DNA from 4 places in the Nonomuraea sp. NPDC003560 genome. Region 1 is predicted to be linked to each of the others. Evidence: riboswitches for the same ligand, from Rfam matches in the RefSeq annotation. Region 1 holds a riboswitch; each other region holds the start of a gene.
What was found. Region 1 has a riboswitch for cyclic di-AMP ahead of ACFYUV_RS07810 (C40 family peptidase). Riboswitches for the same ligand answer to the same signal wherever they lie in the genome.
Positions count from the first base shown of each region.

Region 2: linked by a shared signal. The riboswitch ahead of ACFYUV_RS28020 (CHAP domain-containing protein) and the one ahead of ACFYUV_RS07810 (C40 family peptidase) in region 1 are both predicted to bind cyclic di-AMP.
Region 3: linked by a shared signal. The riboswitch ahead of ACFYUV_RS18535 (CHAP domain-containing protein) and the one ahead of ACFYUV_RS07810 (C40 family peptidase) in region 1 are both predicted to bind cyclic di-AMP.
Region 4: linked by a shared signal. The riboswitch ahead of ACFYUV_RS24375 (NlpC/P60 family protein) and the one ahead of ACFYUV_RS07810 (C40 family peptidase) in region 1 are both predicted to bind cyclic di-AMP.

Region 1 covers NZ_JBIAOF010000002.1:525,911-532,932, reverse strand. Annotated here, with positions in the region: gene ACFYUV_RS07820 (M48 family metalloprotease) at 1-839, opposite strand, end outside; gene ACFYUV_RS07815 (hypothetical protein) at 851-1,684, opposite strand; gene ACFYUV_RS07810 (C40 family peptidase) at 1,855-2,337, opposite strand; cyclic di-AMP (ydaO/yuaA leader) riboswitch at 2,468-2,632, opposite strand; gene ACFYUV_RS07805 (NlpC/P60 family protein) at 2,983-3,909, opposite strand; gene ACFYUV_RS07800 (NYN domain-containing protein) at 4,042-5,364, opposite strand; gene ACFYUV_RS07795 (phosphotransferase family protein) at 5,509-6,588, shown strand; gene ACFYUV_RS07790 (response regulator transcription factor) at 6,578-7,022, opposite strand, start outside.
Region 2 covers NZ_JBIAOF010000007.1:310,422-317,443, forward strand. Annotated here, with positions in the region: gene ACFYUV_RS28000 (chitinase C-terminal domain-containing protein) at 1-452, opposite strand, end outside; gene ACFYUV_RS28005 (PP2C family protein-serine/threonine phosphatase) at 572-1,615, opposite strand; gene ACFYUV_RS28010 (glycosyl hydrolase family 18 protein) at 1,790-3,748, opposite strand; gene ACFYUV_RS28015 (luciferase family protein) at 3,991-4,338, shown strand; cyclic di-AMP (ydaO/yuaA leader) riboswitch at 4,599-4,736, shown strand; gene ACFYUV_RS28020 (CHAP domain-containing protein) at 4,751-5,470, shown strand; gene ACFYUV_RS28025 (TetR/AcrR family transcriptional regulator) at 5,549-6,097, opposite strand; gene ACFYUV_RS28030 (nuclear transport factor 2 family protein) at 6,195-6,671, shown strand; gene ACFYUV_RS28035 (Tm-1-like ATP-binding domain-containing protein) at 6,702-7,022, shown strand, end outside.
Region 3 covers NZ_JBIAOF010000004.1:510,709-517,730, forward strand. Annotated here, with positions in the region: gene ACFYUV_RS18525 (aldo/keto reductase) at 1-431, shown strand, start outside; gene ACFYUV_RS18530 (Gfo/Idh/MocA family protein) at 451-1,404, shown strand; cyclic di-AMP (ydaO/yuaA leader) riboswitch at 1,522-1,659, shown strand; gene ACFYUV_RS18535 (CHAP domain-containing protein) at 1,673-2,368, shown strand; gene ACFYUV_RS18540 (class I SAM-dependent methyltransferase) at 2,423-3,241, opposite strand; gene ACFYUV_RS18545 (YciI family protein) at 3,398-3,835, shown strand; gene ACFYUV_RS18550 (RNA polymerase sigma factor) at 3,881-5,221, shown strand; gene ACFYUV_RS18555 (extracellular solute-binding protein) at 5,594-6,934, shown strand; gene ACFYUV_RS18560 (carbohydrate ABC transporter permease) at 6,991-7,022, shown strand, end outside.
Region 4 covers NZ_JBIAOF010000006.1:166,368-173,389, reverse strand. Annotated here, with positions in the region: gene lysX (bifunctional lysylphosphatidylglycerol synthetase/lysine--tRNA ligase LysX) at 1-558, shown strand, start outside; gene ACFYUV_RS24395 (NADP-dependent oxidoreductase) at 606-1,535, opposite strand; gene ACFYUV_RS24390 (winged helix-turn-helix transcriptional regulator) at 1,616-2,014, shown strand; partial or broken gene ACFYUV_RS24385 (cytochrome P450) at 2,048-2,473, opposite strand; gene ACFYUV_RS24380 (LuxR C-terminal-related transcriptional regulator) at 3,217-3,429, shown strand; gene ACFYUV_RS24375 (NlpC/P60 family protein) at 3,517-4,560, opposite strand; cyclic di-AMP (ydaO/yuaA leader) riboswitch at 4,567-4,718, opposite strand; gene ACFYUV_RS24370 (amino-acid N-acetyltransferase) at 5,006-5,575, shown strand; gene ACFYUV_RS24365 (RDD family protein) at 5,661-7,022, shown strand, end outside.

The sequences.
Region 1 (7,022 bases):
ACCAGCAGCCCGGCGAACAGGACCGTGAGACCGAGCGAGATGTAGCCGGGCAGGGTGGTGGCCGCGTCGAACGCCTGCGCCCTGGCGATCTGGGCGGCGCTGAAGTCGCGGGCGGGGTCGGGGGCGACGGCGGGCGCGCCCGCCGCCAGGACCCGCCAGGGGGTGGCGAACGCGGCCACCGCCAGGATCACGCCGCCGACCAGGGCCAGGGCGGCGCCGGCGGCGCGCCTGGAGCGGGATTCCGCGCGTTGCCGTTCGCGGGCGATCAGGTGCTCCGCCGTTCCCGTCAGCTTGCCGGTTCCCGGACGGGCCTCGACGCCTTCGGCGAGGGGGCCGGCGGGATCGCCCGCGCCCTTGCCGCCCTTGCCCTTGCCGCCTCCTTCGCCGCCCTTGCCCTTGCCGCCGCCTTTGCCCTTGCCGCCGCCTTTGCCGCCCGTTCCCGGGTCGACGGGGGGCTCGGGGCTCTTGCCGGGGGTGTCCGTGTCCTCGGCGGCCTGCGCGGGGGGCTGGGCGTCGGTGGCGGGGGCGTCGGCGTGGGGGCGGTCGTCGGGGGTGGGGGGTCGGGGGTGACGGGGGTCCTCGGTGTCGGGGTCGGCGTCCGCGTCGGGGCGGGCGTCCGGATAGTCCGGGTCGTCGGGGTGGCCCGGGGACTCGGGTGGCTCGTTGGTGCCGGACGGCTCCCGCGGCGCACCTTCACCGGGCCGGTCCCCGCCGTCGTCCCTGATGGCCACACCGCCGCCGTGCGCCGCCGCGACCGCCGTGCCGGGCTCATCGGCCCCTCCGGCGACCGCTCCGGCGGGCTCGTCCCCTTCCCGGGACGGGTCGTTCCGCTCGCTCATCTGCCTCCCCTTCACGCGAGCTGCTCTCGTACGTACTCGCGCCACCGTGCCGCCAGCGTCTCGGCGGTGAGCCCCACGGAGGCGAGCGCCTGATCGACGCCGGCCACGCGGGCATCACGGTAGAGCCGTACCAGGGTCCCGTCACCGAACCGGTCCGCGAGGAAGCGACACGCCATCCAGGCCTCCTGGTACGCCCGCGCGAGCCGTCCGGGATCGGCGGCCGTGGGGGCGAAAGCCGCAGGTCCGGGCAACTCGCTCGGCAGCCGGCCGGCCCTTACGTCGGCGGCGAGTTCGGCGGCGGCCGTCCCGACGGGGAGTCCGGCGTCGCGGTAGGCCACGTAGTCGGCAAACCCCTCGTAGAGCCAGACGGGCAGCCGGTCGGTGCCCGCGGCGACGTGGGTGAGCTCATGGGTGAGGACAACGTCACGTCCCGTGGAGGTGAGCCGGGCGAACGAGCCGGGCACGACGATCACCCTGGCGCCGTCGGCCACCGCGGCCAGCCCGTCCAGCGGGCCCGTGCGCGCCAGCCCGGCCGCCTCGGCGTCGGAGTCCGGCACGACGACCAGCGCGCGCACCGGCCGGCCGAGCATCGCGGACACCCGCCGTCCGGCGAGATCCGCGCGGCGGGCCAGATCGGCGAGCACGCCGGGCTCTGCGCGGTGCCCCACGACCACGGACCGCGCGCCGCGGGCCACCTGACCGCCGTCGCTCCACAACCCGCGCGCCCCGGCGGGCAGGACGGCGGCGGGCGGCGCGTCGGCCACCACGAGCACCGCCGTCGACAGCAGCAGGACCGAGAGGAGCAGCCGCGGACCGCGAAGGGACGGACGCACCTGCGAGGACACGGCCCGATGCTAGTAGGCCCACGCCCCTCCCGGCCCCTTCCCGAGGCCGAGCCCTTCGCCGGACCGATCCCGTCCCGGAGCCGAGCCCTTCGCCAGACCGGGTCCTGCTCGGGGCCGGGCATGCGACAGGCCCCGGCCCGGACCGGGGAGGGTCCGGGCGGGGCCCGTTGTCACGCGCCGGGACGCACCGCGCCGACGAACGACGACTTCCGCCATCCGCCCAGTTTGTCGATGCGCACCCGTTCGCCGGTCCGCGGCGAATGGACCATCTTGCCGTGGCCGACGTACATGCCGACGTGGCCCAGCCCGTTGAAGAACATCAGGTCGCCCGGCTTGAGATTGCGCCAGGAGACCTTGCGCTTGATGCGGGCGAACTGGCTGTTCGTCACGCGCGGGAGTCGTACCCCGGCCTTCTTCCAGGCGTACTGGACGAGTCCGGAGCAGTCGAACGCACCAGGGCCCGTGGCCCCGTACCGGTACGGGTCGCCGACCTGATGCTTGGCGACGGCGACGGCCCTGCGGGCCTTCGACGCCTGCCGCGCGGCCTTGGCCGACTTGGCAGACCTGACGGTCTTCGCCGACCTGGCCGACTTCGCAGTGGCCGCCTTGGCGGTGCTGGACACCGCGGTGAGCCTGGCGGCCGATTCGCTCACCGTCTGCGCCCCGGCCGGTACGGCATGGAGAACCGCACCTCCGGCCGTCACGGTCATCGTGAGTGCGACGCCCCTCAGGGCAAGACGGGACAGACGGGGGTTATGCAGGGAGGTAGACAGGATTTCTCCTTGTGTCTTCCACGAACGCCTACCGGGTTAGCTGACGGATTCGGGCCTGGAAGTCGCCCTACGGCGCGAAAGACGCGCCGATTCACCCCTGATCCCGGGGGATGACGGGATCTTTGGGTCCCCGGCTCCGTGCCTCCTGGCTGCACGGACTCGGCAGGTCGCCGCCCGATGGTTGTGCCTGAACGGGGATATCGGCGGCGACCGCTGGATTTTTATCTGGTCCGCATCGGGGTTCCGATGTCGATCCGCGGTGCGCATGGCTTGCTGACCGCGACGCCAGAAACTACGCCGAGGGGTCAAGATTTGGCAAAGGGAGACTCGGCCTGTAAAGATCAGATAAAGGTGCAAGTCAAGGGTGAAACCCCTGCTGGACCTCAGGACTCCGTTACCGCTTTGTGACCCTTCTCACACTTCCCGGCACACCTGATTGTCAGGGCCCTTTCGCCCCGTTTGTCCCGTTCGCCGCAGCGCTCACGGGCACGCCGAAGCCGCCCGAGATTTCGGGCGGGGGCCGAGTCAGGGGCGGATGGCTCCGACGAGCGGGCGACCGTAGTCGGCGAGGCGGACGACCTTGACGACGTCGCCCGTCTGCGGCGCATGAACGATCTTGCCGCCACCCGCGTAGATGCTGACGTGCCCGAGCCCCTCGCTGAAGATGAGGTCACCCGGCTGGAGGTCCTTGAGGTCCACCTTCCGGCTCGCGCCCCAGGCCCACTGCTGCCACGTCGTACGCGGCAGTGAGACGCCGGCGGCGCGCCAGGCGGCCTGCGTCAGCCCTGAGCAGTCGTAGCCGCGCGGGCCCGTGCCCCCGTAGATGTACGGCTTGCCCACCTGGGCGAAGGCGAAGTTCAGGACGGCCGCCGCGCTGCCCGAGGCGGGACCGGTGTACTTGATGCCGGTGCTGTTGGGATTGCCCGGGTTGTAGGCCCCCAGCTTGTCCAGGAGCTTCTTCTGCTGGCCGACCAGCTTCAGCACCTCGGCCCGCTCCCGCTGGACGGCGTCCCGCTCCTTGTCGGCGTCGGCGAGCGCGGTCTCGGCATTGTCGCGCTCGGCCTTGAGCCCCTTGTTCTCGCGGTCGAAGGCGGCCAGCTTCTCCAGCCGCTCGCGCGAGAGCTGCCCGGCCATGGCCAGCCCGGCCAGCAGGTTCTCGGGATCGTCGACGCCGACCATGCCGGGCAGGGAGGTGACGTCCCCGCCCAGCTTGTAGGAGTCCACCGCCACCCTGATGATCTCGGCGCGGAGGTCGGCGACCGTCTGCAGCTTCTGCTTGTAGCGGTCGTTGAGCCTGATGTAGGCGTCCTTGGCCTTCTTGTAGTTCTCGGTCGCCGTGTTGTACCGGTCGACCACCTTGTCGGCCTTGTCGTTCAGCTTCTCCAGCTTGGCCTTGGCCTGTTTGAGAGTGGGCTTGGGATCAGCGAGCGCCGCACCCATCGGGACCGTCATCAGTCCGATCGCGAGACCCGCGGCCACCGTCACCCGGCCAAACCTCACAGCGTCGCCTCCCAGGGATTACACCTGGGGCGAAATAGTACAGAAGTGGCGGGTTGGGTCTCGCCAATAGTGCTAATTCGTAACTTATGCGCGGCCCAGCCGGCGCAGCAGCAGACCGGACGGAACCGGTCTGGCGCCCATCCGGCGTACGGACTCGGCTACCTCGCGGTCGGAGGAGACGACGGCCACGGCCCGGCCGGGCGGCTCGGCCCGGACGAGCTGGCGGATCAGGTCGTCGGCGATCTCCCCCGGCGCGCTGAACAGCACCCGCACCCCGCGCGGCGCCACCACCTGCACCGGCGCGTTGAGCTCGGCGCCGTCGAAGACCACCGTCACCTCGACCCGGGTCTGGGCGACCAGCCCGCCGAGGCCGGTCATCAGCCGGTTGCGCTGGTCGGCGAGGGTGAGCGTGCCGTAGCCGGTCTTCGTGACGTTGTAGCCGTCGATGATCAGGTGGACCTGCGGCAGCGCCAGGAGCTGGTCGAGGAGCTGCGGGTCGTCGTCGGCCAGGGCCCGCGCGGGCACCCCGCGCACCCCGGGACGCTCGCCGGTGCTGGCCGCGACCGAGTCGGCGGGCCTGCTGATCGTGGTGGGCAGCGCCAGCTCCCTGCGCAGCCCGGCCGAGGCGTCCTGAAGGGCGTCGAGCAGCACCCTGATGCGGGCGTCCTCGATGCTGCGGCCCTCGCGGGCGGCCCGGCGGGAGGCTTCGAGCTGCCTCTCCACGTCGGCCAGGCGCTCGCGCAGGCGGCGCAGCTCGGCCTCGCCCGCGTTCCCGGCGGCGGAGGCGGCGTGCCGGGCGTCGTCGGCGGCCTGTTCCATCTCCTCGGCCCTGCGGGTGGCGGCCTTGGCCCGCTCGCGCGCGTCGTGGAGCTTGCGCCGCAGGTCGGAGTTCTCGGCGCGGGCCGCCTTGATCTGCTCGCGCAGCCGGTCGGCCTCCTCCTTGGCGGCGGTCTTCTGCGCGGCGAGCTGCTCACGCAGCCGCGTGACGGCCTCCTCGCGCTCGGACCCCTCGGCCGCCACGGCGGACTGCTCCAGGTCGGCGCGGGCGGTTTCGATCATCTCCGCCCAGCCGGGGGGCCTGGTGAGATAGGCTGCGGCAGCCACCAGCACGGGGTCGGCGGCGGGCGGCACACTGCCCTCGGCCAGCGCGGCGACCAGCTCGGGCCATCCGGCGGCGACGGACTCCGCGACCAGTTCGCGGAACTTCTTGTCGTTCTCCAGTTGCGCGGCGATCGGCGCGCTGCCCAGCTTGGCGCGCTTGCGCGGGTCGAACTTCGCGATGCCGCGCAGCGGCGGCGGCACGGAGACGGCGGGCATCGTGCCGAGAACCTGGGCGGCCAGGTCGACGACGTTGAGGCGCACCTGCTCGGGAAGCGGGCGAGACAGGCCTTCACCCGCTGAACTCATCCCACTTGTCCCTTCGTGACATGCCCTTTCAGACAAGGGTACGGCTCTTGCGTACCTGACCGTAACGGTCCCTTGAACCTAGACAAGCGCTTGGTAGGGGGTATACGACTGAGCCGGGGCAGCGGTGCGGCCTGGAGGTGAGCGGTGACGGAACAGATGCGCACGTCCACGCGTGACCTGGCGGAACTGCGCGAGCGGGCGTCCCGCTGGCTGCGCGGACGGGTCGGCGGGGACGCCACGGTGTCGGAGCTGTCGCGGCCCTCCGGCAACGGCATGTCGAGCGAGACGCTGTTCTTCACCGCCACCTGGGCCGCCGGGACGCGGCGGTGCGTGGCCAGGCTCGCACCTGCGGCGGAAGCCGTTCCGGTGTTCCCCTCCTACGATCTGCGGGCCCAGTTCGAGGTCATGCGGCTGGCCAGGGAGAAAGCTGGGATCCCAGCGCCGAGACCGCTCTGGTTCGAGCCCGACCCCGCGCCGCTCGGGACGCCGTTCTTCGTCATGGAGCGGGCCGAGGGCGACGTGCCGCCGGACGTCATGCCGTACACGTTCGGGGGCTGGCTGCACGACGCCTCCCCCGGCGACCGGCGGCGGCTGCAGGAGGCGAGCGTCGGGCTCGTGGCGGCGCTGCACGAGACGCCGTACACCGGGCAGGAGGTCGCGGTGCTCGGCCCGCTCGCCCCCGGCGGCACGGACGGCCTGCGCGCGCACGTCGAGGCCCAGCGCGCCTACTACCGGTGGGCGCACGGCGCCCGGCCGATCCCCATGCTGGAGCGGGCCTTCGACTGGCTCGGCTCACACTGGCCGGACGACCCCGGCCCCGACGTCCTGACCTGGGGCGACGCCAGGATCGGCAACGTGATGTACCGCGACTTCACGCCGGTGGCGGTGCTCGACTGGGAGATGGCCGCCGTGGGCCCGCGCGAGCTGGACCTCTCCTGGATGATCTTCCTGCACCGCTTCTTCCAGGACCTCGCGGTGACGATGGGCCTGCCCGGCATGCCGGACTTCATGCGCCGCGACGACGTTTGCCAGAAATATTGCGAAATAACTGGCTACGAGCCCCGCGACCTCGACTTCTACGAGATGTACGCCGCCCTCCGCCACGGCGTCATCATGGCCCGGGTGTGGCAGCGCAGGATCCACTTCGGCGAGCAGCCCATGCCGGACGACCCCGACGACCTGGTGCTCCACCGGGCCGCCATCGAGGAGCTGCTCACCCGCTAGCGTCGTAGACCAGCAGCGCGATCTGCACCCGGTTGTTCAGGTCGAGCTTGGTCAGGATGCGCGAGACGTGCGCCTTGACCGTGGGCACGCTCATGAACAGCTCCCGCCCGATCTCGGCGTTCGACCTGCCCTGCCCCACGGCCAGCGCGACCTCGCGCTCCCGCTCGCTCAGCCGGCCGAGCAGCCCCCGCGCCCGCTCGGTGCGGTCGCGGCCGCCCCCGTCGGACACGTGCGAGATGAGCTGCCGGGTCACCGCCGGCGACAGGATCGGCTCCCCCGCGGCCACCCGCCGGACGGCGTCGACCAGGTCGCCGGGCGGGATGTCCTTCAGCAGGAAGCCGGCCGCCCCCGCGCGCAGCGCCCGCACGACCTGGGCGTCGGCGTGGAACGTGGTCAGCACCACGACCTCGGGCGGCGAGGCGGTGCGGCGCAGC
Region 2 (7,022 bases), on a different contig from region 1:
TTGTACTTGTTCAGCAGGTTGAAGTGGCCTTTGTAGGCGTAGGCCGGGTCCATCTCGGCGCCGGCGACGCCGGGCCACTCGGTCGCGGTCGCGTCGGCGTCCACGGCGATCTTGTTGTTGCCGTCGACGTGGGCGAAGGCGTAGTTGATGTGGGTGACCTTGCCCCACGGGATGTTGCCGGCCAGGTAGGCGGGCTGACCGTTCTTGCCGGTGCGCCAGCTGGTGAAGTAGCCGATGATGCGGCGGGGGTGGTCGGCCCCCATCTTCTCGCGGCCGTCCTCGTCGTAGGCCAGGCAGTAGGGGACGTCCACGCCGGGGGTCTGGTAGAGGCCGTCCGGGCGGCAGGCGGCGTTGTCGGCCGCGGCGGTGGCCGTACCGGCCAGGGCTCCCGCGATGAGGACCAGTGAGGTGCCGCACGCGGCCAGGGCCGCGCGTAGGCGTGTGGGCTTCAAGGCCACCTCCGATGGGGCATGACTGGGGGGTTGATCGGAAGGTAAGCCTGGTGACCAGGGCCGTCAATGCGTTCTGTTAGGAAACTTTCTTAATAGTTGCCGTCCCGTCGCTCGGGCGGTCACGATCCGGTCCGGCGCAGGATGAGCACCGCGATGTCGTCGCGCGGCGCGCCGTGCGTGAAGGTGGCCAGGTCGGCGGCCAGGGCCTCGACGGTCCTGGCCGGCGGGTCGCGGGCCCAGGAGCGCAGCCGCTGCTCCAGCGGGTAGAAGGAGCCGTCGCGGTCGCGGGCCTCGGTCACGCCGTCGGTGCACAGCAGCAGCGAGGCCCCGCGCGGGAAGGCGAAGCGCGCGCCGTGGCGCGGCTCGCCCGCCAGCCCGGCCAGGCCGAGCGGCACCTCCGGCTCGCCGAGCCAGAGCTGCCCGGCGTTCCCGCCGTGGATCAGGTACGGCGCGATGTGCCCGCAGTTGACCGCGTCCACCTCCAGCTCCGGGCCGATGTCCAGCAGCAGCGCGGTGACGAACCGCTCGGGCTCGCCGGTGTGCGCGGCGAACCTGTTGTGCCTGATCACGGCGTCCTCCAGGGCGTCGGCCACGCCCATGAGGGAGATCTCGCGGTAGGCCGCCTCCCGGAAGGCGCCCAGCACGGCCAGCGCGGCGCCGATCGCGGGCAGCCCCTTGCCCTGCACGTCGGCGATCATCACCCGGGTCCCGTACGGCGACGGCGCCACCTCGTACATGTCGCCGCCCACCATCGTGTCCTCCTCGATGGGCTGGTAGAGGCCGTCCACGACCACGTCGAGCGAGCGCAGCGGCAGCGGCCTGACGAGCTGCCGCTGCAACGCCGCGGCGGCCGAGCGCAACCGGCGGACCTCCTCCTCGCGCTGGATCCGGTAGCTCGCGCCGACCACGCTCATCAGCCCGAACGCCGCGGTGAAGCCGGAGACCTCCAGGTTCGTCCGCAGACTGCCGCCCAGATAGGCGACCGAGGCCGACACCACCGCCAGCACCCACACCGACGCGATCGACGTCTGCACCACCGAGCCCAGACCCGACACGATCGCGGGCAGGAAGATCAGCACCGGCACGAGCTCCGCGCCCCCGCCGGTGAACCTGTCCAGCCCGACCACCAGCACCGTGATCCCGATCAGGCCGACCAGGAACACCGGTGTCGTGAAGAAGGGCCGCCTGTGCCCGCCACCCCAGAGAATCGTCGTTCACCCCCGGTGACCAGCTTCTCCCAAGGCGTCCGTGTTCCGTCCTGAGGCGCGCCGGGCACGGCGAAGGGCCGGCCCCGAAACCCGGGACCGACCCCTGACGTGCGAACCTGTCCGAGGAACTTATCCGAGGCCGTTCTTCATGGCCGTGAGGAGTTCGGCGTTGGTGGTGTCACCGCTGAGCTCCCAGAAGAACGCGCCGCCGAGGCCCTGGTTCTTCGAGTAGCTCATCTTGCCGCCGATGGTGCTCGGCGTGTCGTAGCTCCACCACTGGTTGCCGCAGTAGGCGTAGGCCGTGCCCGCGACCGTGCCGGTGGACGGGCAGCGGGTCTTGATGACCTTGTAGTCCTCGATGCCCTGCTCGTACGTGCCGGGCGCCGGGCCGGTCGCCGTGCCGCCGGGCGCGGCCTGGGTCACGCCGGTCCAGCCGCGGCCGTAGAAGCCGATGCCGAGCAGCAGCTTGGCGGCCGGGACGCCCTTGCTCTTGAGCTTCTGGATGGCGTTGTCGGTGTAGAAGCCGGGGACCGGGATCTTGTCCCAGGTGGTGAGCGGGGAGTGCGGGGCGGTCGGGCCCTGCGCGTCCCAGCCGCCGAAGAAGTCGTACGTCATGACGTTGTACCAGTCGACGTACTGGGCGGCGCCGCCGTAGTCGGCCGCGTCGATCTTGCCGCCGTCGTTGCCGTCGGCGGTGATGGCCGCGGTGACCAGGTTGTTCGCGCCGAAGCGCGAGCGCAGCGCGGACATCACGTTCTTGAACGCCGCCGCGCCGCTGGTGTCACAGGTCAGGCCGCAGGCGTTCGGGTACTCCCAGTCGATGTCGATGCCGTCGAAGACGTCGGCCCAGCGGGGGTCCTCCACCAGCTTGTAGCAGGAGTCGGCGAAGGCCGTCGGGTTCTGCGCCGCCTGGCCGAAGCCGCCGGACCAGGTCCAGCCGCCGAAGGAGAAGAGCACCTTCAGGTTGGGGTACTTCTTCTTCAGCTTGCGCAGCTGGTTGAAGTTGCCGCGCAGCGCGCCGTTGTCCCAGGTGTCGGCGACGCCGTCGACGCTCTCGCCCGCCTGGTAGAAGCGGTCGTAGTCGGCGTAGCTGTCGCCGATCGTGCACTGCCCGTTCTGCACGTTGCCGAACGCGTAGTTGATGTGGGTCAGCTTGGCCGCCGAGCCGCTGGTGTCGATGTTCTTGACGTGGTAGCCGCGCTGGTAGATGCCCCACTGGACGAAGTAGCCCAGCACCTTGTTGCCGCCACCGCCGCCGCCGCCCGTGGTGGTCGCGGTGATCTGGTTGCTGTCGGCCGAGCGGTTGCCGGCCGCGTCACGCGCCCGCACGGTGTAGTTGTAGGAGGTGTTGGCGCTGAGGCCGGTGTCGTTGTACGACGTGCCCGTGACGGTGGTGACCAGGGTGCCGCCGCGGTAGACCTCGTAGCCGGTGACCGCCACGTTGTCGGTGGAGGCGTTCCAGGCCAGCGAGACGCTGTTGTTGCTGACGCCGGTCGAGCGCAGGTTGCCGGGGACCGACGGCGGGGTCTTGTCGTCGCCGCCACCGCCGCCGGTGGTCGTCGCGGAGATCTGGTTGCTGTTGGCCGAGCGGTTGCCGGCCGCGTCACGCGCGCGCACGGTGTAGCTGTAGGCCGTGTTCGCGGTGAGGCCGGTGTCGTTGTACGTGGTGCCCGTGACGGTGGTGACCAGGGTGCCGCCGCGGTAGACCTCGTAGCCGGTCACGGCCACGTTGTCGGTGGAGGCGTTCCAGGCCAGGGCCACGCTCGTGTCCGTGACGCCGGTCGAGCGCAGGTTGCCCGGCACGGACGGCGCGGTCGTGTCGCTGCCGCCGCCGCCGGAGACCTTCCACAGCGCCGCCACGTTCGGCGGCTCCCAGCCGGGCTGGGAGGTGTGCGCCTGGAGACAGACGTAGTCGACGCCGTTGTAGGTGACGACCGTGCCCGCCGTGTAGGCGGTCCACGGGGCCCAGGCCGCCGCGTACGCCACCGTGCTGGCGGAGGCGAGCGCCGGGGCGGCCACGGCCGCGGTGAGGGGCAGGGCCAACGCCGCCATTCCCGCCAGGACCTTGCTCAGAATGGTGTGTTTCATGTCGCTCCGACATCCGTTGGGGGGTGTGTGGGGAGTGGGATGGGAGACTTCTGGGGAAACTATTAGGAAAGTTTCCTTTAAGTTGTGAATCGACGGTAGCTTCTGCCTGGGGGAGCGTCAATACGTATCGGTCAGGTGTCCGTAATCGTGCCGGTCAGACCCCGGGCGCGCCCGTTCACGAGGGGATAACGGTTCAGGAACGGGGGCTGACGGCGGGGTGAGCCGTGGCTCAGCATTGGAGCGTGGCAGGAATCTCCGCCTGGCGGCGGACGCCCACGCGACGCGGGCCCTACGTGGTCCGCGCGGTCGCGGAGTTACGGTCCTGGCCGTCGCTGAACGTCAGCGGCACCGGTCAGCAGGTCACCTTCGCCGTACACGGAACCGAGATCCTGCGCCTGGCCGGCCGGGACGAGATCCACGTACGGCTCACCGCCCCCGCCATCGGCCGCCTGGAACCGTACCTGCGGGCGTGCGACCAGGTCCATGCCTGCCGCGACCGCGCCTGGGTCGCCGTACAGGTCGACGCCGAGCCCGATCTGGAATTGTTGCTGGCGCTCACGAGCGTGGCGATAAAGGCGCACGTGGCGTGAACCGATTCGGTGCGTAGCGTTTCTCCCACGCAGCGTCGAATTCATTGCCTCCATTTGCCTGGGAATTACTCGCCGGGTAGCTTGGTTGTACACAGCCGAACGGGGAGTCGTCCCAGGTAGGGATGGCATTGCCTGGGAATTACCCAAGCGGGACCCGTGTTGTACAGAGTCGATGCGGACATCCCCGCATCCGGGCGTCGCACATATATCTTCAGGCCCTTTCCCGGGCCCGGGAAGACGATGCGTCAGCCCTTTGCCTGACCAAGAGACCGCTGAATCCGCCTGTGCGCGGAACCGGGGACCCATGTGTCCAATGGGGTGAATCGGCACCGTGGTGCCGTAGGGCAGCTTCCCGCCCGAACCCGTCAGCTAACCCGGCAAGCGGCACGGAAGCTCAAGGAGTAACACCCTCATGGCCAAGCACCGTCTTCACCGTGCCTTCAAGCTCGACCTCGCCAAGATCGCTCTCGGCGCGACCGCCGTCGCCGGCGTGCTCGGCACGCACGCGGCAGTGAACGCCGACACCACCCACGCCACCGCCCACACCGCCACCCAGACCGCCAAGGTCGCCGGCGTGGCCGCCCAGCCGCTCGTCGCGCAGCACCGCGCCGCCGACGAGAGCGCCAAGGGCAAGGTCAACGTCACCGCCGCCCAGGTGCTGGCCACCGCCCGCGCCCAGGTCGGCACCTCCGAGGACGCCAACGGCGGCGGCACCAAGTTCCAGAAGTGGTACGCCGACTCGCAGCGCGCCGCCGAGACCGCCGCGCGTGACGGCGGCAACCGCGCCATGTACCTGAACGCCCCCTGGTGCTCGATGTTCGTCTCCTGGGTCGGCGAGCAGACCGGCGCCCGCCCGCAGGTCGGCTGGGACGCCTACACCGTGACCCACGCCAAGTGGTTCGCCGCCAACGACCGCTGGGGCACCGAGGCCAAGCCGGGCGCCGTCGTCTTCTTCTCCTGGAGCGGCAGCAAGAGCCTGAGCGACATCCAGCACGTCGGCTTCGTCGTCAAGGACAACGGCGACGGCACGATCTCCACGATCGAGGGCAACACCGGCAACGGCAAGGTCGAGCAGCGCGTCCGCCCGACCTCCCAGGTCGTCGGCTACGGCTACCCGTCGTACGCCGCCTGATCCTGCCAAGCGAAGAGCGCACTCCCCGCGGGGAGTGCGCTCTTTCGCGTTTCAGGACGGGAGTGCGCTTTTCGCGTTTCAGGGCCGCCGGTGCCGGTGGACCAGGACCGCCGCGGCCTGCCCGGCCGAGCGGGCCGCGCCCGGCTCCTCCGAGATCATCGCGGTGACCGTGGCGCCGTCGATCAGGGTGAGCAACTGCTCGGCGAGCAGGCCGGGGTCCCCGGCTCCCGCCTCCTCGGCGAGCGAGCGCAGGTAGGCGCGCAGGCGCCCCTTGTGCTCGCGCACCGCCGCGCGGACGGCGGCCGAACCGGCGCCCAGCTCGGCGAAGGCGTTGGCGAACCCGCAGCCGCGGAAGTCGTCCTCGGTGAACCAGCGTTCCAGCCACGCGAAGACCGCCGGGATGCGGTCGCCGGCGTCGGCCACGTACGCGGTGAGCGAGGCCATCCAGCGTTCGTCGCGCCGCCGCAGATAGGCCACGACCAGCGCCTCCTTCGACGGGAAACACTGGTAGAGGCGTTTCAGCGAGACGCCGGAGGCGGCCCGGATCTCGTCCATGCCGACCGCCTGCACGCCGCGGCGGTAGAACAGGTCGCCCGCGGCGTCCAGCAGCCGCTGCTCGTGATCCATGACACCCCTCCAGGTGCTTGCCGCGGAGAACGGTCGTTCTCTACGCTAGCGCACACCCCGGGAGAACGCCCGTTCTCTCGATCGGAGAGGACAGCCCATGACCCGCCCGCCCGTCCCGCCGTTCACCGAGGAGACCGCCCGGATCAAGGTCCAGGCCGCCGAGGACGCCTGGAACACCCGCGACCCCGACCGCGTCGCGCTCGCCTACACCGAGGACTCCGTGTGGCGCAACCGCGGCGAGTTCGTCACCGGCCGCGCCGAGATCGCGGAGTTCCTGCGCCGCAAGTGGGCCCGCGAACTGGACTACGCCCTGCGCAAAGAGCTGTGGGCGGTCACCGGCGACCGCATCGCCGTGCGCTTCCAGTACGAGTCCCGCGACGCCGCCGGCCAGTGGTGGCGCAGCTACGGCAACGAGCAGTGGGAGTTCGACGCCTCGGGGCTGATGCGCCGCCGCGAGGCCAGCATCAACGACGTCGCCATCACCGAGGAGGAACGCCGCATCTTCGGCTCCCGCCCGCTGTCCGAGCACGGCGTGGACGTGCTGGGCATCCGCCACGCGGAGATCGCCGGGTAAGGTCGGAAGGCCGATCGTAGGAGGTCTGACATGGCGGTCTTGCTGCTGGGCACCCTCGACACCAAGGGGGAGGAGTACGCCCTCGTCCGCGACCTGATCATCCGGGCCGGCCAGGGCGTCGTCCTCATGGACACCGGCGTCATGGGCGCCCCGGCGCTGGCCGCCGACGTCCCCGCCGAGGCCGTCGCGCGGGCCGCGGGCACCGGCCTCGACCGGCTCAGGAGCGCCGGCGACCGCGGCGCCGCGCTCGCGGCCATGGCGGCCGGGGCCACCGCCCTGGCCAAGGACCTGCACGCCCGCGGCGAGCTGAGCGGCGTGCTCGCGCTCGGCGGCAGCGGCGGCTCCTCCATC
Region 3 (7,022 bases), on a different contig from region 1:
AGGCCATCGGGGTCTCCAACTTCACGGTCGCCACCCTGACCCGGCTGATGGAGGAGACCGACATCACGCCGTCGATCAACCAGATCGAGCTCCACCCGTACTTCCAGCAGCGCGAGATGCGGGCCTTCCACGAGGCCAACGGCATCCTGACCGAGGCGTGGAGCCCGCTCGGGCAGGGCAAGGGGCTGCTGGCCGACCCGGCGCTGCGCGTGCTGTCGGAGAAGTACGGCAAGACGCCCGCCCAGATCGTGCTCCGCTGGCACCTGCAGCTCGGCAACGTGGTGATCCCCAAGTCGGTCACGCCGTCGCGGATCGAGGAGAACATCGACGTGTTCGACTTCATCCTCGACACCGAGGACATGGCGGCCATCGGCGCGATGAACGCGGGGCGGCGGATCGGGCCCGACCCCGACTCGTTCAACCTGACCTGAGCGCTCTACGATCTCGGTCGTGCGAGATTTCACCTGGGGAATAGCGGCGACCGGCGGCATCGCGCGTACCGTGGGGGCGGCCATCGTGGCCGAGCCCGGCATGCGGGTGGCCGCCGTCGGCTCGCGGAGCCCGCTCAGGGCGCGGGCGCTGGCCGACGAGCTGGGCGCGGAGTCGGCCTACGGCTCCTACGAGGCCCTGTGCGCCGATCCGGCCGTCGACGCGATCTACGTCGCCACGCCGCACGCCCAGCACCTGGAGGTGGCCGAGGCGGCCATCGCGGCGGGCAAGTCGGTGCTGTGCGAGAAGCCGCTGGCGGCCGACGTGGCCGACGCCGGGCGCATGGTGGCGCTGGCCCGCGCGGCCGGGGTCTTCCTCATGGAGGCCATGTGGATGCGCTTCAACCCGCTCATCCAGCGGGTGGCGGCCGATCCGCGCTTCGGTGAGATCCGGTCGGTGCGGGCCTCGTTCGGCTTCGCGCTGCCCTACGACCCCGCCCATCGGCTGTGGGCGCCGGAGCTGGGCGGCGGGGCGCTGCTCGACCTGGGGATCTACCCGTTCGGGCTGGCCCAGCTGCTGCTCGGCATGCCCGCGGAGCTGCGGATGGCCGGCTCGCTGGCGCCCAGCGGGGTCGACGCCGAGGCCGGCGGGCTGCTGCTGTACCCCGACGGTCGGCGGGCCCTGGTGGACGTGTCGCTGCTGGCGCATCACGCCAACGACGCGAGCGTGGTGGGCACGTCGATGCGGGCCGACATCCTGGCGCCGTTCTGGGCGCCGCGGCGGGTGCTGCTGTCGGGGCCGTCGATGGAGACGGAGGAGCTGGTGCTCGACCCGGCCGACAACGGTTACGCGGGCGAGCTGCGCGAGGTGCGCGCGGCCACGATCGAGGGCCGCACGGAGAGCGAGATCATGCCGCTTGACGAATCCCTTGCCATGATGGGGCTTCTGGCCGAAGCACGGGCCCAACTCTCCTAGCTGGACCTTTAGCCACTTGCCTGGCTCTTGCCCGATGTATTACCTTGTGGGGCATCTCGCGGCAGATGTCCGGTTTATCCGGCTTTGTCCAACCATCGCAAGACATTTCACAGGATCGTCCTGTGACCGCTGAATCCGCCTCCGGGCGGAACCGGGGACCCACGTCCTTTGGGGTGAATCGGCACTTCGGTGCCGTAGGGCAGCTTCCACGTCCGAACCCGTCAGCTAACCCGGTAAGCGGCATGGAAGCAAGGAGTCAATGCCCTCGATGGCCACGCACCGTCCCATCCGTGCCCCGAAGATCACCTACGCCCACGCCGCGCTCGGCGCGGCCATCCTCGCCTCCGCCATCGGCGCTCACGCCACCACCGCCGCCGCCGACAGCGCCGGCCCGGCCGCCGCGGCCGGCCACTCGGCCGCCGCGCCGCAGGCCGCCGCCCAGACCCGCAAGGCGGAGGAGACCCAGGTCAACGTCACCGCCCAGCAGGTCCTGGCGATGGCCAAGGCCCAGGTCGGCACCTCCGAGAACGCCTATGGCGGCGGCACCAAGTTCCAGAAGTGGTACGCCGACTCCAAGCGCGCCGCCGAGACCATCGCCCGCGACGGCGGCACCCGCGCCATGTACCTGAACGCCCCCTGGTGCTCGATCTTCGTCTCCTGGGTCGGCGAGCAGACCGGCGCCCGCCCGCAGGTCGGCTGGGACGCCTGGACCGTGGCCCACGCCAAGTGGTTCGCCGCCAACGACCGCTGGGGCGCCGAGGCCAGGCCCGGCGCGGTGGTCTTCTTCTCCTGGGGCGGCAGCAAGAGCCTGGACGCCATCCAGCACGTCGGCTTCGTCGTCAAGGACAACGGCGATGGCACGATCTCCACGATCGAGGGCAACACCGGCAACGGCAAGGTCGAGGAGCGCGTCCGTCCGAAGTCGCAGGTCGTCGGCTACGGATACCCGCAGTACGCGAGCTGACCTCCGCCCGCTCCGAGCGCGCGTCCCGCACGAGGGACGCGCGCTCGCCGCGTCTCAGGGCCGGACCGCCGCCAGCGAGTAGAGGATCGGCAGGTGCGAGTCCCCGAACGGGAACCGGTACCGGCCGTCCGCGCCCTCCGGCAGCAGGCCGCGCGGGTCGAGGTCGGTCTCGACGTGCTCGCCCAGCTCGGCCACCGTGAACCCGGCCCGCGCCGCCGCCGTGACGATCTCGCCCACCGAGTACGGGTACTCGACCGCCTCGTGGGTCCCGGTCACCACCGCGGCGTCGGCGTACGTGCCGGTCACCGTCTCCCGGTGGGCCTGGCCGCCGCCGTAGGGCCAGTCGGCCACCAGCGGGTCGAGCGAGGCCACCGTCTGGTAGGCCGGATGCAGGTCGACCAGCACCAGCCGGCCGCCGGGCCGCAGCGCCATGGCCGCGCCGCGCATCCAGGCGTCCAGGTCGCCGATCCAGCACAACACGCCGTACGTGGCCACCGCCACGTCGAAGCCGCCGGCCAGCTCCGCCGGCAGCCGCTGCGTGTCCGCCTCCACGAACGTGGCCGCCAGCCCTGCCCTGGCCGCCAGCTCGCGGGCGCGCGCGACCGCCACCGGGGAGAAGTCGACGCCGGTCACCCGCGCTCCGAGACGTGCCCAGCTCAGCGTGTCCAGGCCGAAGTGGCACTGCAGGTGGAGCAGGTCCCGGCCGGCGACGTCGCCGGCCAGGCGGCGTTCGAGCGGGTAGAGGGTCTGCCGGCCGGCGAGGAAGGCGTCGACGTCGTAGAACCGGTCGGCCGAGGTGGAGCCGTGGACGCGGGCGCGCTCGTCCCACAGGGCCCGGTTGGGCACGGGGGCGTCTGGTGCGGGTTGGGGCATGGGGCGAGGATGGCACATCGGCCACCCCGCCGCACGACCGGTACGGTGCCCTGGAAGCGGACGGTCCGCGCCCGCGTGTCGATCCGGCCGGCGCCCGTTCGACGCTTCGGCGAGGCCGGCTCCGCCCCGGGGGCCGCGGACGGAAGGGACGGCAGGATGAAATTCATGATCGTCGGCAAGGCCAACGAGGAGACCGAGGCCGGGGCGCTGCCCAGCCAGGAGCTCGTCGACAACATGCACGCCTACAACGAGGCGCTGGCCAAGGCCGGGGTGCTGCTGGCCGCCGAAGGGCTCTACCCGAGCTCGCAGGGCGCGCAGATCGCCTACAGCGGCGGCCGGGCCACAGTGATCGACGGCCCGTTCGCCGAGGCCAAGGAGCTGATCGCGGGGTTCTGGCTGATCCAGGTGAAGTCCAGGGAGGAGGCTCTGGAATGGGCGATGCGCGTGCCCGTCCCCGAGGGCTATGACGGGATCGGCCTGGACGTGTGGCGGGTGTACGACGCCTCCGACGCGCCCGACGCGGCCTCGTCCGACCCGGCGGAGGTCGAGCGGGAGAGGGCCATGCGCCGGCGTCTGGGCGGGCGGGAGAGCTGACCTCGGCTTGCGGACCCCGGACGGTGCTGGTGTCATGAGCCGGTGATGGCTTCCGACACCCACCGGGCGATCGAGGCGGTCTGGCGGATCGAGGCGCCCCGGCTCATCGCCGGTCTGGCCGGGCTGGTCCGCGACGTCGGCCTGGCCGAGGAACTGGCCCAGGACGCGCTGGTCGCGGCCCTGGAGCAGTGGCCGGAATCGGGCGTGCCACGCAACCCGGGCGCCTGGCTGATGACGGTGTCCAAGCGCCGCGCCGTCGACCTGATCCGCAGGAACGAGCGGATGTCCCGCAACCTGGCCGAGCTGGGCCACCGGCTGGAGACCGCCGCTGAGCCGCCCGAGCCCGACGAGATCGAGGACGACCTGCTGCGGCTGGTCTTCACCGCCTGCCATCCGGCGCTGTCGATGGAGGCGCGGGTGGCCCTGACGCTGCGGGTGCTCGGCGGCCTGAGCACCGACGAGATCGCCCGCGCGTTCCTGGTGCCCGAAGCGACCGCCGCCCAGCGGATCGTGCGGGCCAAGCGCACCCTGGCCGACCGGAAGGTCCCGTTCGAGGTGCCGCAGGGCGCCGAGCTGGCCGGACGCCTGTCGTCCGTGCTGGAGGTCATCTACCTGATCTTCAACGAGGGGTACTCGGCGACCGCGGGCGACGACTGGATGCGGCCCGGCCTGTGCGAGGACGCGCTGCGGCTGGGCCGGGTGCTGGCCGGGCTGATGCCCGCCGAACCCGAGGTGCACGGGCTGGTCGCGCTCATGGAGATCCAGGCGTCCAGGGCGGCGGCCCGGGTGGGGCCGTCCGGGGAGCCGGTGCTGCTGCTGGAGCAGGACCGCACCCGGTGGGACCGGCTGCTCATCGGCCGCGGACTGGCGGCCCTGACCCGAGCCGAGAGCCTGGCCGAGGAACGGGCCCGGAGCCTGGCCGAGGAACGGGCCCGGAGCCTGGCCGAGGAACGGGCCCGGAGCCTGGCCGAGGAGCGTGTGGAGAGCCTGGCCGAGGAGCGGGCGGGCGTGGTGGGGCCGTACACGTTGCAGGCCGCGATCGCGGCCTGCCACGCCCGCGCGTTCGACCCCGGCGACACCGACTGGGTGCGCATCGCGAGCCTGTACGAGTCGCTGGCCCGGCTGGCCCGCTCCCCCGTCGTCGAGCTCAACCGCGCGGTGGCGCTGTCGATGGCCTACGGCCCGGCGGTGGGCCTCGACCTGCTCGACCAGATCATGGACGAGCCGGCGCTCAAGGGTTACCACCTGCTGCCGAGCGTCCGCGGCGACCTGCTGTTCCGGCTGGGCCGGCGCGGCGAGGCGCGGGCCGAGTTCGAACGGGCGGCCTCGATGACCCGCAACTCCCGCGAGCGCGCCCTGCTCCGCGAACGCGCCGCCGCCTGCTGAGCCCCGCCTCCCCAGAAGCCGGGCGCGGGCCGAGCGGCGGGTAACGTTGGACCGTTCCAGAAGATCGTCACGCTGCGTGACAGCAACACCTGACCGGGAGCAAGCCTGGAGGGTCCGGGCGACATGCCCTTGATGCGGCACGAAAGATGTCTCTTGAGGTGGGAGCGCTCCCAAACAGCCCTTCACACCCTTCATCCCCTTAAATCCTGATTCTGGGTGGCAAAACGCACGATTGGTAACGGTTCCGTTTCGGCGGATTGACGGACACAGCCGGTAAGTGCACCCTTTGTGGGAGCGCTCCCAAACACTCCCACCGCGGCGGAGCGCGTGCCGCGGTGCACCTCCCATCAGTCACCCGAGAAGGGGTCCCCCATGATGATCAGCAAGCGTCGCGGTCTGGCCGCGGCCTCAGCCCTGGCCGCGGCGGCGCTGACCGTCGCGTCGTGCGGCAGCGGCGACACGCCGGCCGCCGGCAACAGCCCCGCCTCCTCCGCGGCGGCGGCCGAGCCCGTCACCATCCGGGTGCAGACCTTCGGCGGCGGCTCCAACTTCGGCTACAAGAACGCCATCGAGAAGTGGAACGCCGAGCACAAGGACATCCAGATCAAGGAAGAGCACCTGACCGACCAGTTCGAGCAGCAGTACTGGCCCCAGATGATCCAGTGGCTGCAGTCCGGCAACGGCGCGGGCGACGTCGTCGGCATCGACGAGGGCGGCATGGGCCTGGCCAAGGCGCACCCCGAGTGGTGGGCCGACCTGAAGGAGTACGGCCTTGAGGGCCGCAAGGCCGACTACCCCGCCTGGAAGTGGGAGAACGGCGTGACGGCCGACGGCAAGATCTTCGGCCTCGGCACCGACATCGGCGGCATGAGCCTGTGCTACCGCACGGACCTGTTCAAGAAGGCCGGGCTGCCCACGGACCGCGAGAAGGTCGCCGCCCTGTGGCCGACGTGGGACGACTTCATGAAGGTCGGCCAGCAGTTCCAGGCGAAGGTGAAGGACACCAAGTTCACCGACGGCACCAACACGCTCTACAACGTGGTGCTGTACCAGGAGGCGGCCAAGAACGGCAACGTCGCCTACTTCGACAAGGACAACAACCTCATCGTCGACAAGAACCCGGCGGTGAAGGCGGGCTTCGACTTCGCCTCCAAGCTCAGCCAGTCCGGCCTGACGGCCAAGCTGCGCAACTTCACCGACGAGTGGGCGGCGGGCACCCAGAAGGGCGCCTTCGCCACGGTCGGCTGCCCGTCCTGGATGCTCGGCGTGGTCTCGGGCAACGCCGGCGACGGCATGAAGGGCAAATGGGACGTCGCCTCGGTGCCCGGCGGCGGCGGCAACTGGGGCGGCTCGTGGGTGGCCGTGCCCAAGCAGTCCAAGCACCCGAAGGAGGCCGCGCAGGTCGCCGACTACCTGACCAGCGCGCAGACCGAGGCGAGCATCTTCACCGACTTCGGCAACATGCCGAGCAACAGCAAGGCCCAGGCCGACGCCGCCGTGCAGGGCGCGAAGAACGAGTTCTTCAGCGACGCCCCGATCGGTGAGATCTTCGCCAAGTCCGCGGAGAGCCTGCAGCCGGTCTTCCTCGGGGTGAAGCACGCGCAGGTCAAGAACGCGGTCGAGTCGGTCATCCAGGGCATGGACGACGGTTCGGTGGCCTACGACAAGGCCTGGCAGCAGCTGGTCGACGACGCGGTGAAGGCCGCGGGCTGATCTTCCCCCGCCCGGCCCGCCGCTAGCGGGCCGGGCTTGCCGCTGAAAGGTCTGTTATGAGCCTCGACACCCTTCCGCGGGCGGCGCG
Region 4 (7,022 bases), on a different contig from region 1:
CTCGGCCTGGAGAAGTGGCCGCGGGTCCGGCTCTACGACCTGGTGTCCGACGCCGTGGGCGAGGAGATCACCACCGAGACCACCCTTGAGGAGCTGCGGAAGATCGCCGACCGCCGTGAGGTCCACTGGGACGCCAAGTGGGGGTCGGGCAAGCTCGTCCAGGAGCTGTTCGAGGCGCTGGTCGAGCACACGCTCGTGCAGCCGACGTTCGTCATGGACTACCCGCTGGAGACCTCGCCGCTGGCCCGTCTCCACCGCGACAACCCGCTGCTGACCGAGAAGTGGGACCTGATCGGGTTCGGCACCGAGCTCGGCACCGGCTACTCCGAGCTCAACGACCCGATCGACCAGCGTCACCGGCTGGTGGAGCAGTCGCTGCTGGCCGCGGGCGGCGACCTTGAGGCGATGCAGCTCGACGAGGACTTCCTGCAGGCCCTTGAGTACGCGATGCCGCCCACGGGTGGCATGGGCGCCGGCATCGACCGGATGATCATGGCCTTCACCGGCAAGAACATCCGCGAGACCATCCTGTTCCCGCTGGTCAAGCCCACCCACTGAGCCGCCGTCCGGCGCCCCGCGCAGGTGCGGGGCGCCGGTCCGGACGGTCAGGGCACCAGCACGAGCCGCCCGCGCAGGCCGCCCTCCGCCAGGCGGGCGTGGGCGTCGGCCGCCTTCTCCAGCGGGTACGTCCCGGCCACCCGTAGCGTCAGCCGTCCGGCCTCGACCAGGCGCACCAGCTCCGCGAGCTGCCGGGCGTCCGAGCGGAACAGCACGGTGGCCACGTCCGTGCCGCGCAGCGCCACCGGCGCGACCCCCGACGCGAGGGCCACGAACGCTCCGCCGTCCCGTATGGCGTCGAGCGCGGGCAGGCCGAGCACGGCCGCGTCCACCACGGCGTCCACACCGCCGGGCACCTGCGCCCGTACGGCCTCGGCCAGGTCCTCCTCGCGGGGGACGAACCATTCCGCCCCGAAGCCGCGTACCAGCTCCTCGTCCGCGGCGCCGGCGGCGGCCACCACCCTGACGCCGCGCACGGCGGCCAGCTCCACCAGGTAGCCTCCGACGGCCCCGGCCGCCCCCGTGACCAGCAGCGTGCCACCCGGACCGACGCCGGTCCGGTCGAGCGCCTGCCAGGCGGTGAGCCCGTTCAGCGGCAGCGTGGCCGCGTGGACGGGGCTCACGCCGCGCGGCGCGCGGGCCACCGCCGGGGCGTCCAGCACGACGTACTCGGCCTGCGCCTTGTACGGCAGCTCCAGCCGCGCGCAGAGCCCCACGACCTCCTCTCCCACGCTGAAGGAGGTTCCCGGGCCCACCTGGTCGACGGTCCCCGCGGCGTCGAAGCCGATCCCGTACGAGTCGAGCTTCCTGGCCAGCCCGTACGAGGCCAGGGCCCCGGACGCCACGGCCAGGTCGAAGGGGTTGACCCCGGCCGCGGCCACCTTGATCCGCACCTGGCCGGGCCCCGCCACCGGCAGTGGCGCGGACACCAGCCGGGGAGCGCCGGAGCCGCCGATGAGTGCACGCATGTTCGTCATGCCCGTGACCCTAGGAAGAGTTACTCTCTTTCAGTAAGTAGGCACCTGGAAGTGCGTAACACACAGCGAGGAGTGAGACGGTGGCGACCACGACGGCGGCGCAGCGGCGTGACCAGGCGAGACTCGCCTTCGACGCCTACTTCGCCGAATGCCCTTCCCGCAAGCTGCTCGACCGGCTCAGCGACAAATGGGTCACGCTGGTGCTCAGCTCGCTGGCCTCCGGCGAGCGCCGCTACAGCGACCTGGCCCGGCACATCGCGGGGGTCAGCCAGAAGATGCTCACCCAGACCCTGCGCGGCCTGGAGCGCGACGGCCTGGTGGCGCGCCGGATCACGCCGCAGGTGCCGGTGCGCGTCGACTACGCGCTCACCCCGCTGGGCCAGAGCCTGATGCCGCTGGTCACCGCCATCAAGGCATGGGCCGAGGAGCACATCGAGGACGTCGAGGCCGCCAGGGAACGCTACGACGCTACCGCCTGAGCCGCACCGGCAGCCGGGCTCGCGGCCGGGGGCGAACCGGTCGGGATCGGCGAACGCGGCGGGGTCGCGATTGGCCGCGCCGATCGGCACGAGCACGGCCGAGCCCGCGGGCACCGGCGTCCCGCCCAGTTCCCGGTCCTCCAGCGCGATCCTGGAGGTGAGCTGGACCGGCGGATCGAAGCGCAGCACCTCCTCCACGACCTCCCTCGGGCGCTCGGCGGCGCGGTGCAGCAGGTCGTGCCGCAGCAGGTTCAGCACGCCGTTCGCGATGAGGTTGACGGTGGTCTCGTGGCCGGCCACGAGCAGCAGCACGCAGGTCGCCAGCAACTCGGCCTCGGTGAGCTCCTCGACGTGTGCGAGGGCGCTCAGGAGGTCCTCGCCGGGACGCTCGCGCCGCCGCGCGATCAGGTGGCGGAAGTAGTCGCGGAACTCGTTCCTGGAACGCTCCGTTTCCGACATGAGGGCGTCTGTCAGCATCGGGTCAAGTCCGCGGGCAAGGGCCTCGCTCCATCCGCGGAAGCGGTCGTGGTCCTCCGGCGGCACCCCGAGCATCTCGCTGATCACCATCACCGGCAGCGGGTACGCGAAGCCGGAAATCAGCTCCGCCTCCTCCGGCAGCCGCCCGATCAGGTCGGCGGTGATCGCCTCGATCCGCGGCCTGAGGCGGGTCACCATGCGCGGCGTGAACGCGCGGCTGACCAGAGCACGCAACCGGGTGTGATCGGGCGGGTCCATGAGCAGGAACGACCTGCCGGGCTGACCTGCCTCTTCCTGCGCGGGCGAGGACGTTCCGTGACCGAACCCGGGGTCGCGCAACACGGCCGCGCACAACTCGTACGTGGTCACGACGAGCAGCCCGCCGCGCGTTCTGAAGATCGGCCCGGCGGCTCGCAGCTCGCGATATCGGACGTACGGATCGCGCACAAATTGCGGATCCGAGGGATCAAAACCCAGCACGTCGGTGGCGCTCATCGGAGGTGGAACCGGGCCGCCGAATTGATCGTTTGGACCGTTCATAGCGGACCACGGCGTGCCAACATATGCGGAGTACGTCACATATAAGTGATCATGTCAATAGCACTGGTCAAGGGCGCCGATTGTGGCGCTTGACGACCTTTCCGCGATGCGTTTACCTTCACCGAGACGAGCGGCTTTGCTTCGCCTGAAAGGTCCGAGTTCTGCTGTTTGGGGGAGGGCTCCCGGTGGATGTGCTCACAGAAGGCGTTGAGCTGAGCCACGCGGATTTGGCGTTACTGGCCGAGCTGGCCAGGGGAGTGACGGTCGATCGGGTCGGCAGGCGGCTGGACATCAGCGGACGGACCGTACGGCGCAGGCTGAGGGGCATCTGCGACCGCATCGGCGTGGCCACGGCGATCGAGGCCGTGGCATGGGCGGCGCGCCGCCAGCTCATCTAGCGGCGCTCATCCGGTGGCGCTCATCATCCAGTGACGCTGGGCGAACCGGCGCTGGGCGAAGTGGCGCTGGGCGAACCGGCGCGCGGGTCAGTCCGCGATGCGCACGCCGCCGGCGAACGGCCGCCCGCCGATCGGGGCGACCCGCACGACGTCACCCGTCCGCGGAGCGTGGACCATCATGCCGCCGCCGATGTAGATGCCGACGTGGTGCAGGTCGCTGTAGAAGAACACCAGGTCGCCGGGGCGCAGCTGGTCGCGGCTGACCTGCCTGCCGGCCGTCCACTGGTCGCCGGTGTAGTGGGGGAGCGAGATGCCCACGCGCTGGTAGGCGGCCATCACCAGCCCGGAGCAGTCGTAGGAGCGCGGCCCTTCGGCGCCCCACACGTACGGCTTGAGCTGCTGGGTGAGGGCCCACTTGACGGCCTGGGCGGCCTTGCCGTCGCCGATGACCGGCAGGTTGACGCGCACGGCCCGGGTGCCGGGACGGCCGGCCTCGCCGACGGCCCGCCGGTAGAGGTTGCTCTCGACCTTGGTGACCAGCTTGGTGATCTTCGAGCGCCTGCTCTCCAGATCGGTGACGAGCTTCTGGACCTCGGCGATGCGGGTCTTGGCGCCGGCCCTGGCCCGCTCGGCGGCCTCCATGGCCCTGGCGAGCTGGTTGACCTCCTCGCCCTGCTGCTGTTCGAGCGCGTACGTGGTCGCGGCCCGGTCGAGGAAGGTCTCGGGGTCGCCGGACTGGGCGAAGGCCAGGGCCTTGTCCAGGCCGCCGGTGATGTAGGCGTTCTGGGCGAGCAGCGAGGCCCTGGCGCGCTTGGCGGCCAGGTCGGACTCGCTGGTGGCCAGGATCTTCTGGGCGGAGTCGTTGGCCTTCTGGGCGGCCTTCAGCCGTTCGCGCTGCTCGTTGTACTGCTCGGCCAGCGTCTCGATCTCTTCGTGCAGCTTCTCCACCTGGTCGGAGAGCTCGGAGAGCGACGGCTTCGGGTCGGCGGCGGCGGAGCCGACGGGGACGGCGAACAGCATCGCGGCGACGGTGACGCCGATGACGCCGAGGCGGTGTGCGCGCCTGGCCTGCTCCTGGGGGCGGGCGTGCCTGCCCCCGGACGTCCCCGAGCGGTCGAACGTCCGCTTCACCAACCGAGCTCCTCTCATCGACGCCGGCCGGGTTAGCTGACGGGTTCGGGCCGGAGCAGCCCTACCGAGATGGTCGGATTCACCCCAAGTGGTGGCGCCAGGTGCTCGCCGCCGTTGGTTCCCCGGCTTCCCTTGCGGGAATTGGGCGTGTCTTTCCGCGCGCATTACGCGGAGAACATCGTCGCTGGACACTAATGCACTCCGGGTTCACGCTCAACCGGAACTGCCGAGTCTGTAGAGGTTTCACAACTGAAGGGTCACAAGGTGATCTCGTGGGTAGCCGTACGGAAGCGGGCTTCTGCACCTTTTGTCCAGCATTCGGGGTGCTGAGGTCTGGAGGAAAGCTCCAAGTCGGCCCGTGTTCACCTGACCACGGGATGTGATGAGATGCCCGAGACGTGGGATTTAGGGCCGAGCCGTAATGAGATCTGTACCCTGGGGAGCCATGGAGCAGGTGGCCGAAGTGGCAGTCCCCGAGACCGCGGTCGTGGTCAGGCGTGCGCGCACGCCCGACGTGCGTGCGATCAGGCGTCTCGTGGACACCTACGCGGGCGCGGGGCCGCGGCTCCTGGAGAAGGCCACGGTCACGCTGTACGAGGACGTCCAGGAGTTCTGGGTGGCCGAGCGGGGCGGGGAGGTCGTCGGCTGCGGCGCGCTCCACGTGCTCTGGGAGGACCTCGCCGAGGTCCGTACGGTGGCCGTCGATCCCGCGTGCCGGGGGCTGGGCGTGGGGCGGCGGATCGTCTCGGCACTCGTCCGGCAGGCGAAGGATCTGGGGCTGCGGCGTGTATTCTGTCTGACTTTTGAGGTCGACTTCTTCGCGAGGCACGGTTTCCGCCCCATCCAGGGCACACCGGTCTCACCCGAGGTCTACGCCGAGTTGCTGGCCTCGTACGACGAGGGTGTGGCGGAGTTCCTTGATCTGGAACACGTCAAACCGAACACCCTTGGCAACACCCGCATGCTGCTGCATCTGACATCGGGTGACGCGGACCTTGACCACTTGGAAAGGTGATTGTTGATACCTATGTCGATACGTTGGGCAGCACAGGCATGTGTCCTGACACGTGCCACATGCGCACTCGAAGCGAGGTGACACGGTGAGCACCGGACAGCCGCCGTACCCACAGGACGATTCCGGCGAGAACCCCGAGTACGGCCAGCACCACGGCCGTCGGCCCGGTGAGCCCGACCCGGACGTGACTGTGGTCGGCTACCGGGCGGACGATGCCTTCGGCCAGCCCCCATACGGTCAGCAGCAGCAACAGGGCTATGGCCAGCAACAGCAGTACGGCCAGCAACAGCAGCAGTACGGCCAGCAGCAGGGCTACGGCCAGCAGCCCCAGTACGGCCAGCAGGCCGCCCCGGGTCAGCAGGGCTACGGCCAGCAGCAGGGCTACGGCCAGCAGCCGCAGTCCTCGGGCCAGCAGTACACGCAGCCCGGCTACGGCCAGGAGGCCCAGTACGGCCAGCAGGCCGCCTCGGGTCAGCAGGGCTACGGTCAGCAGCCGCAGTCCTCGGGCCAGCAGTACACGCAGCCCGGCTACGGCCAGGAAGCCCAGTACGGCCAGCAGGGTTACGGACAGCAGCCCGCCTCCGGCCAGCAGTACGCCCAGCCCGGCTACGGCCAGCAGGCCGCCTCCGGTCAGCAGGGCTACGGGCAGGAGGCCCAGTACGGCCAGCAGGCCGCCTCGGGCCAGCAGGGTTACGGTCAGCAGCAGCAGTACGGCCAGCAACCGCAGTCGCTACCCGACTACGGCCAGCAGCAGGGCTACGGGCAGGACGCCCAGTACGGCCAGCAGGCCGCCTCGGGCCAGCAGGGTTACGGCCAGCAGCCGCAGTCCTCGGGCCAGCAGTACGCCCAGCCCGGCTACGGCCAGCAGGCCGCCTCCGGTCAGCAGGGTTACGGCCAGGAGGCCCAGTACGGCCAGCAGGCCGCCTCGGGTCAGCAGGGTTACGGCCAGCAGCCGCAGTCCGACTACGGCCAGCAGCAGGGCTACGGCCAGGACGCCCAGTACGGCCAGCAGGGCGGCTACGCCCAGCAGCAGTACGGCGACCAGCAACAGGGTTACGGCCAGCAGTACGGCGACCAGCAGCAGTACGGCCAGGCATACGGCCAGCAGCAGCAGTCGCAGCCCTACGGCCAGCCCGGCTACGGCCAGCCCTACGGTCAGCCCGTCGGCGTGCAGCCTCCGGGAGCTCCGGCCCCCCTGGCGGAGTGGTGGCAGCGTCTGGTCGCGAGGATCATCGACGGCGTCATCCTCGGCGTCGTGAACTTCGTGGTCAGCCTCATCCTGGGCCTGTTCGCGATCGGTTACGACTCGGCGACCGGCTCGACCTCCGGCATCCTGTCGGGCTTCGTCATCGGCATCCTGTCGGCGATCGTGACGACCGCCGTCTGGGTGTGCTACGAGTTCTTCCTGACGAAGATGAACGGCCAGACGGTCGGCAAGATGGTCATG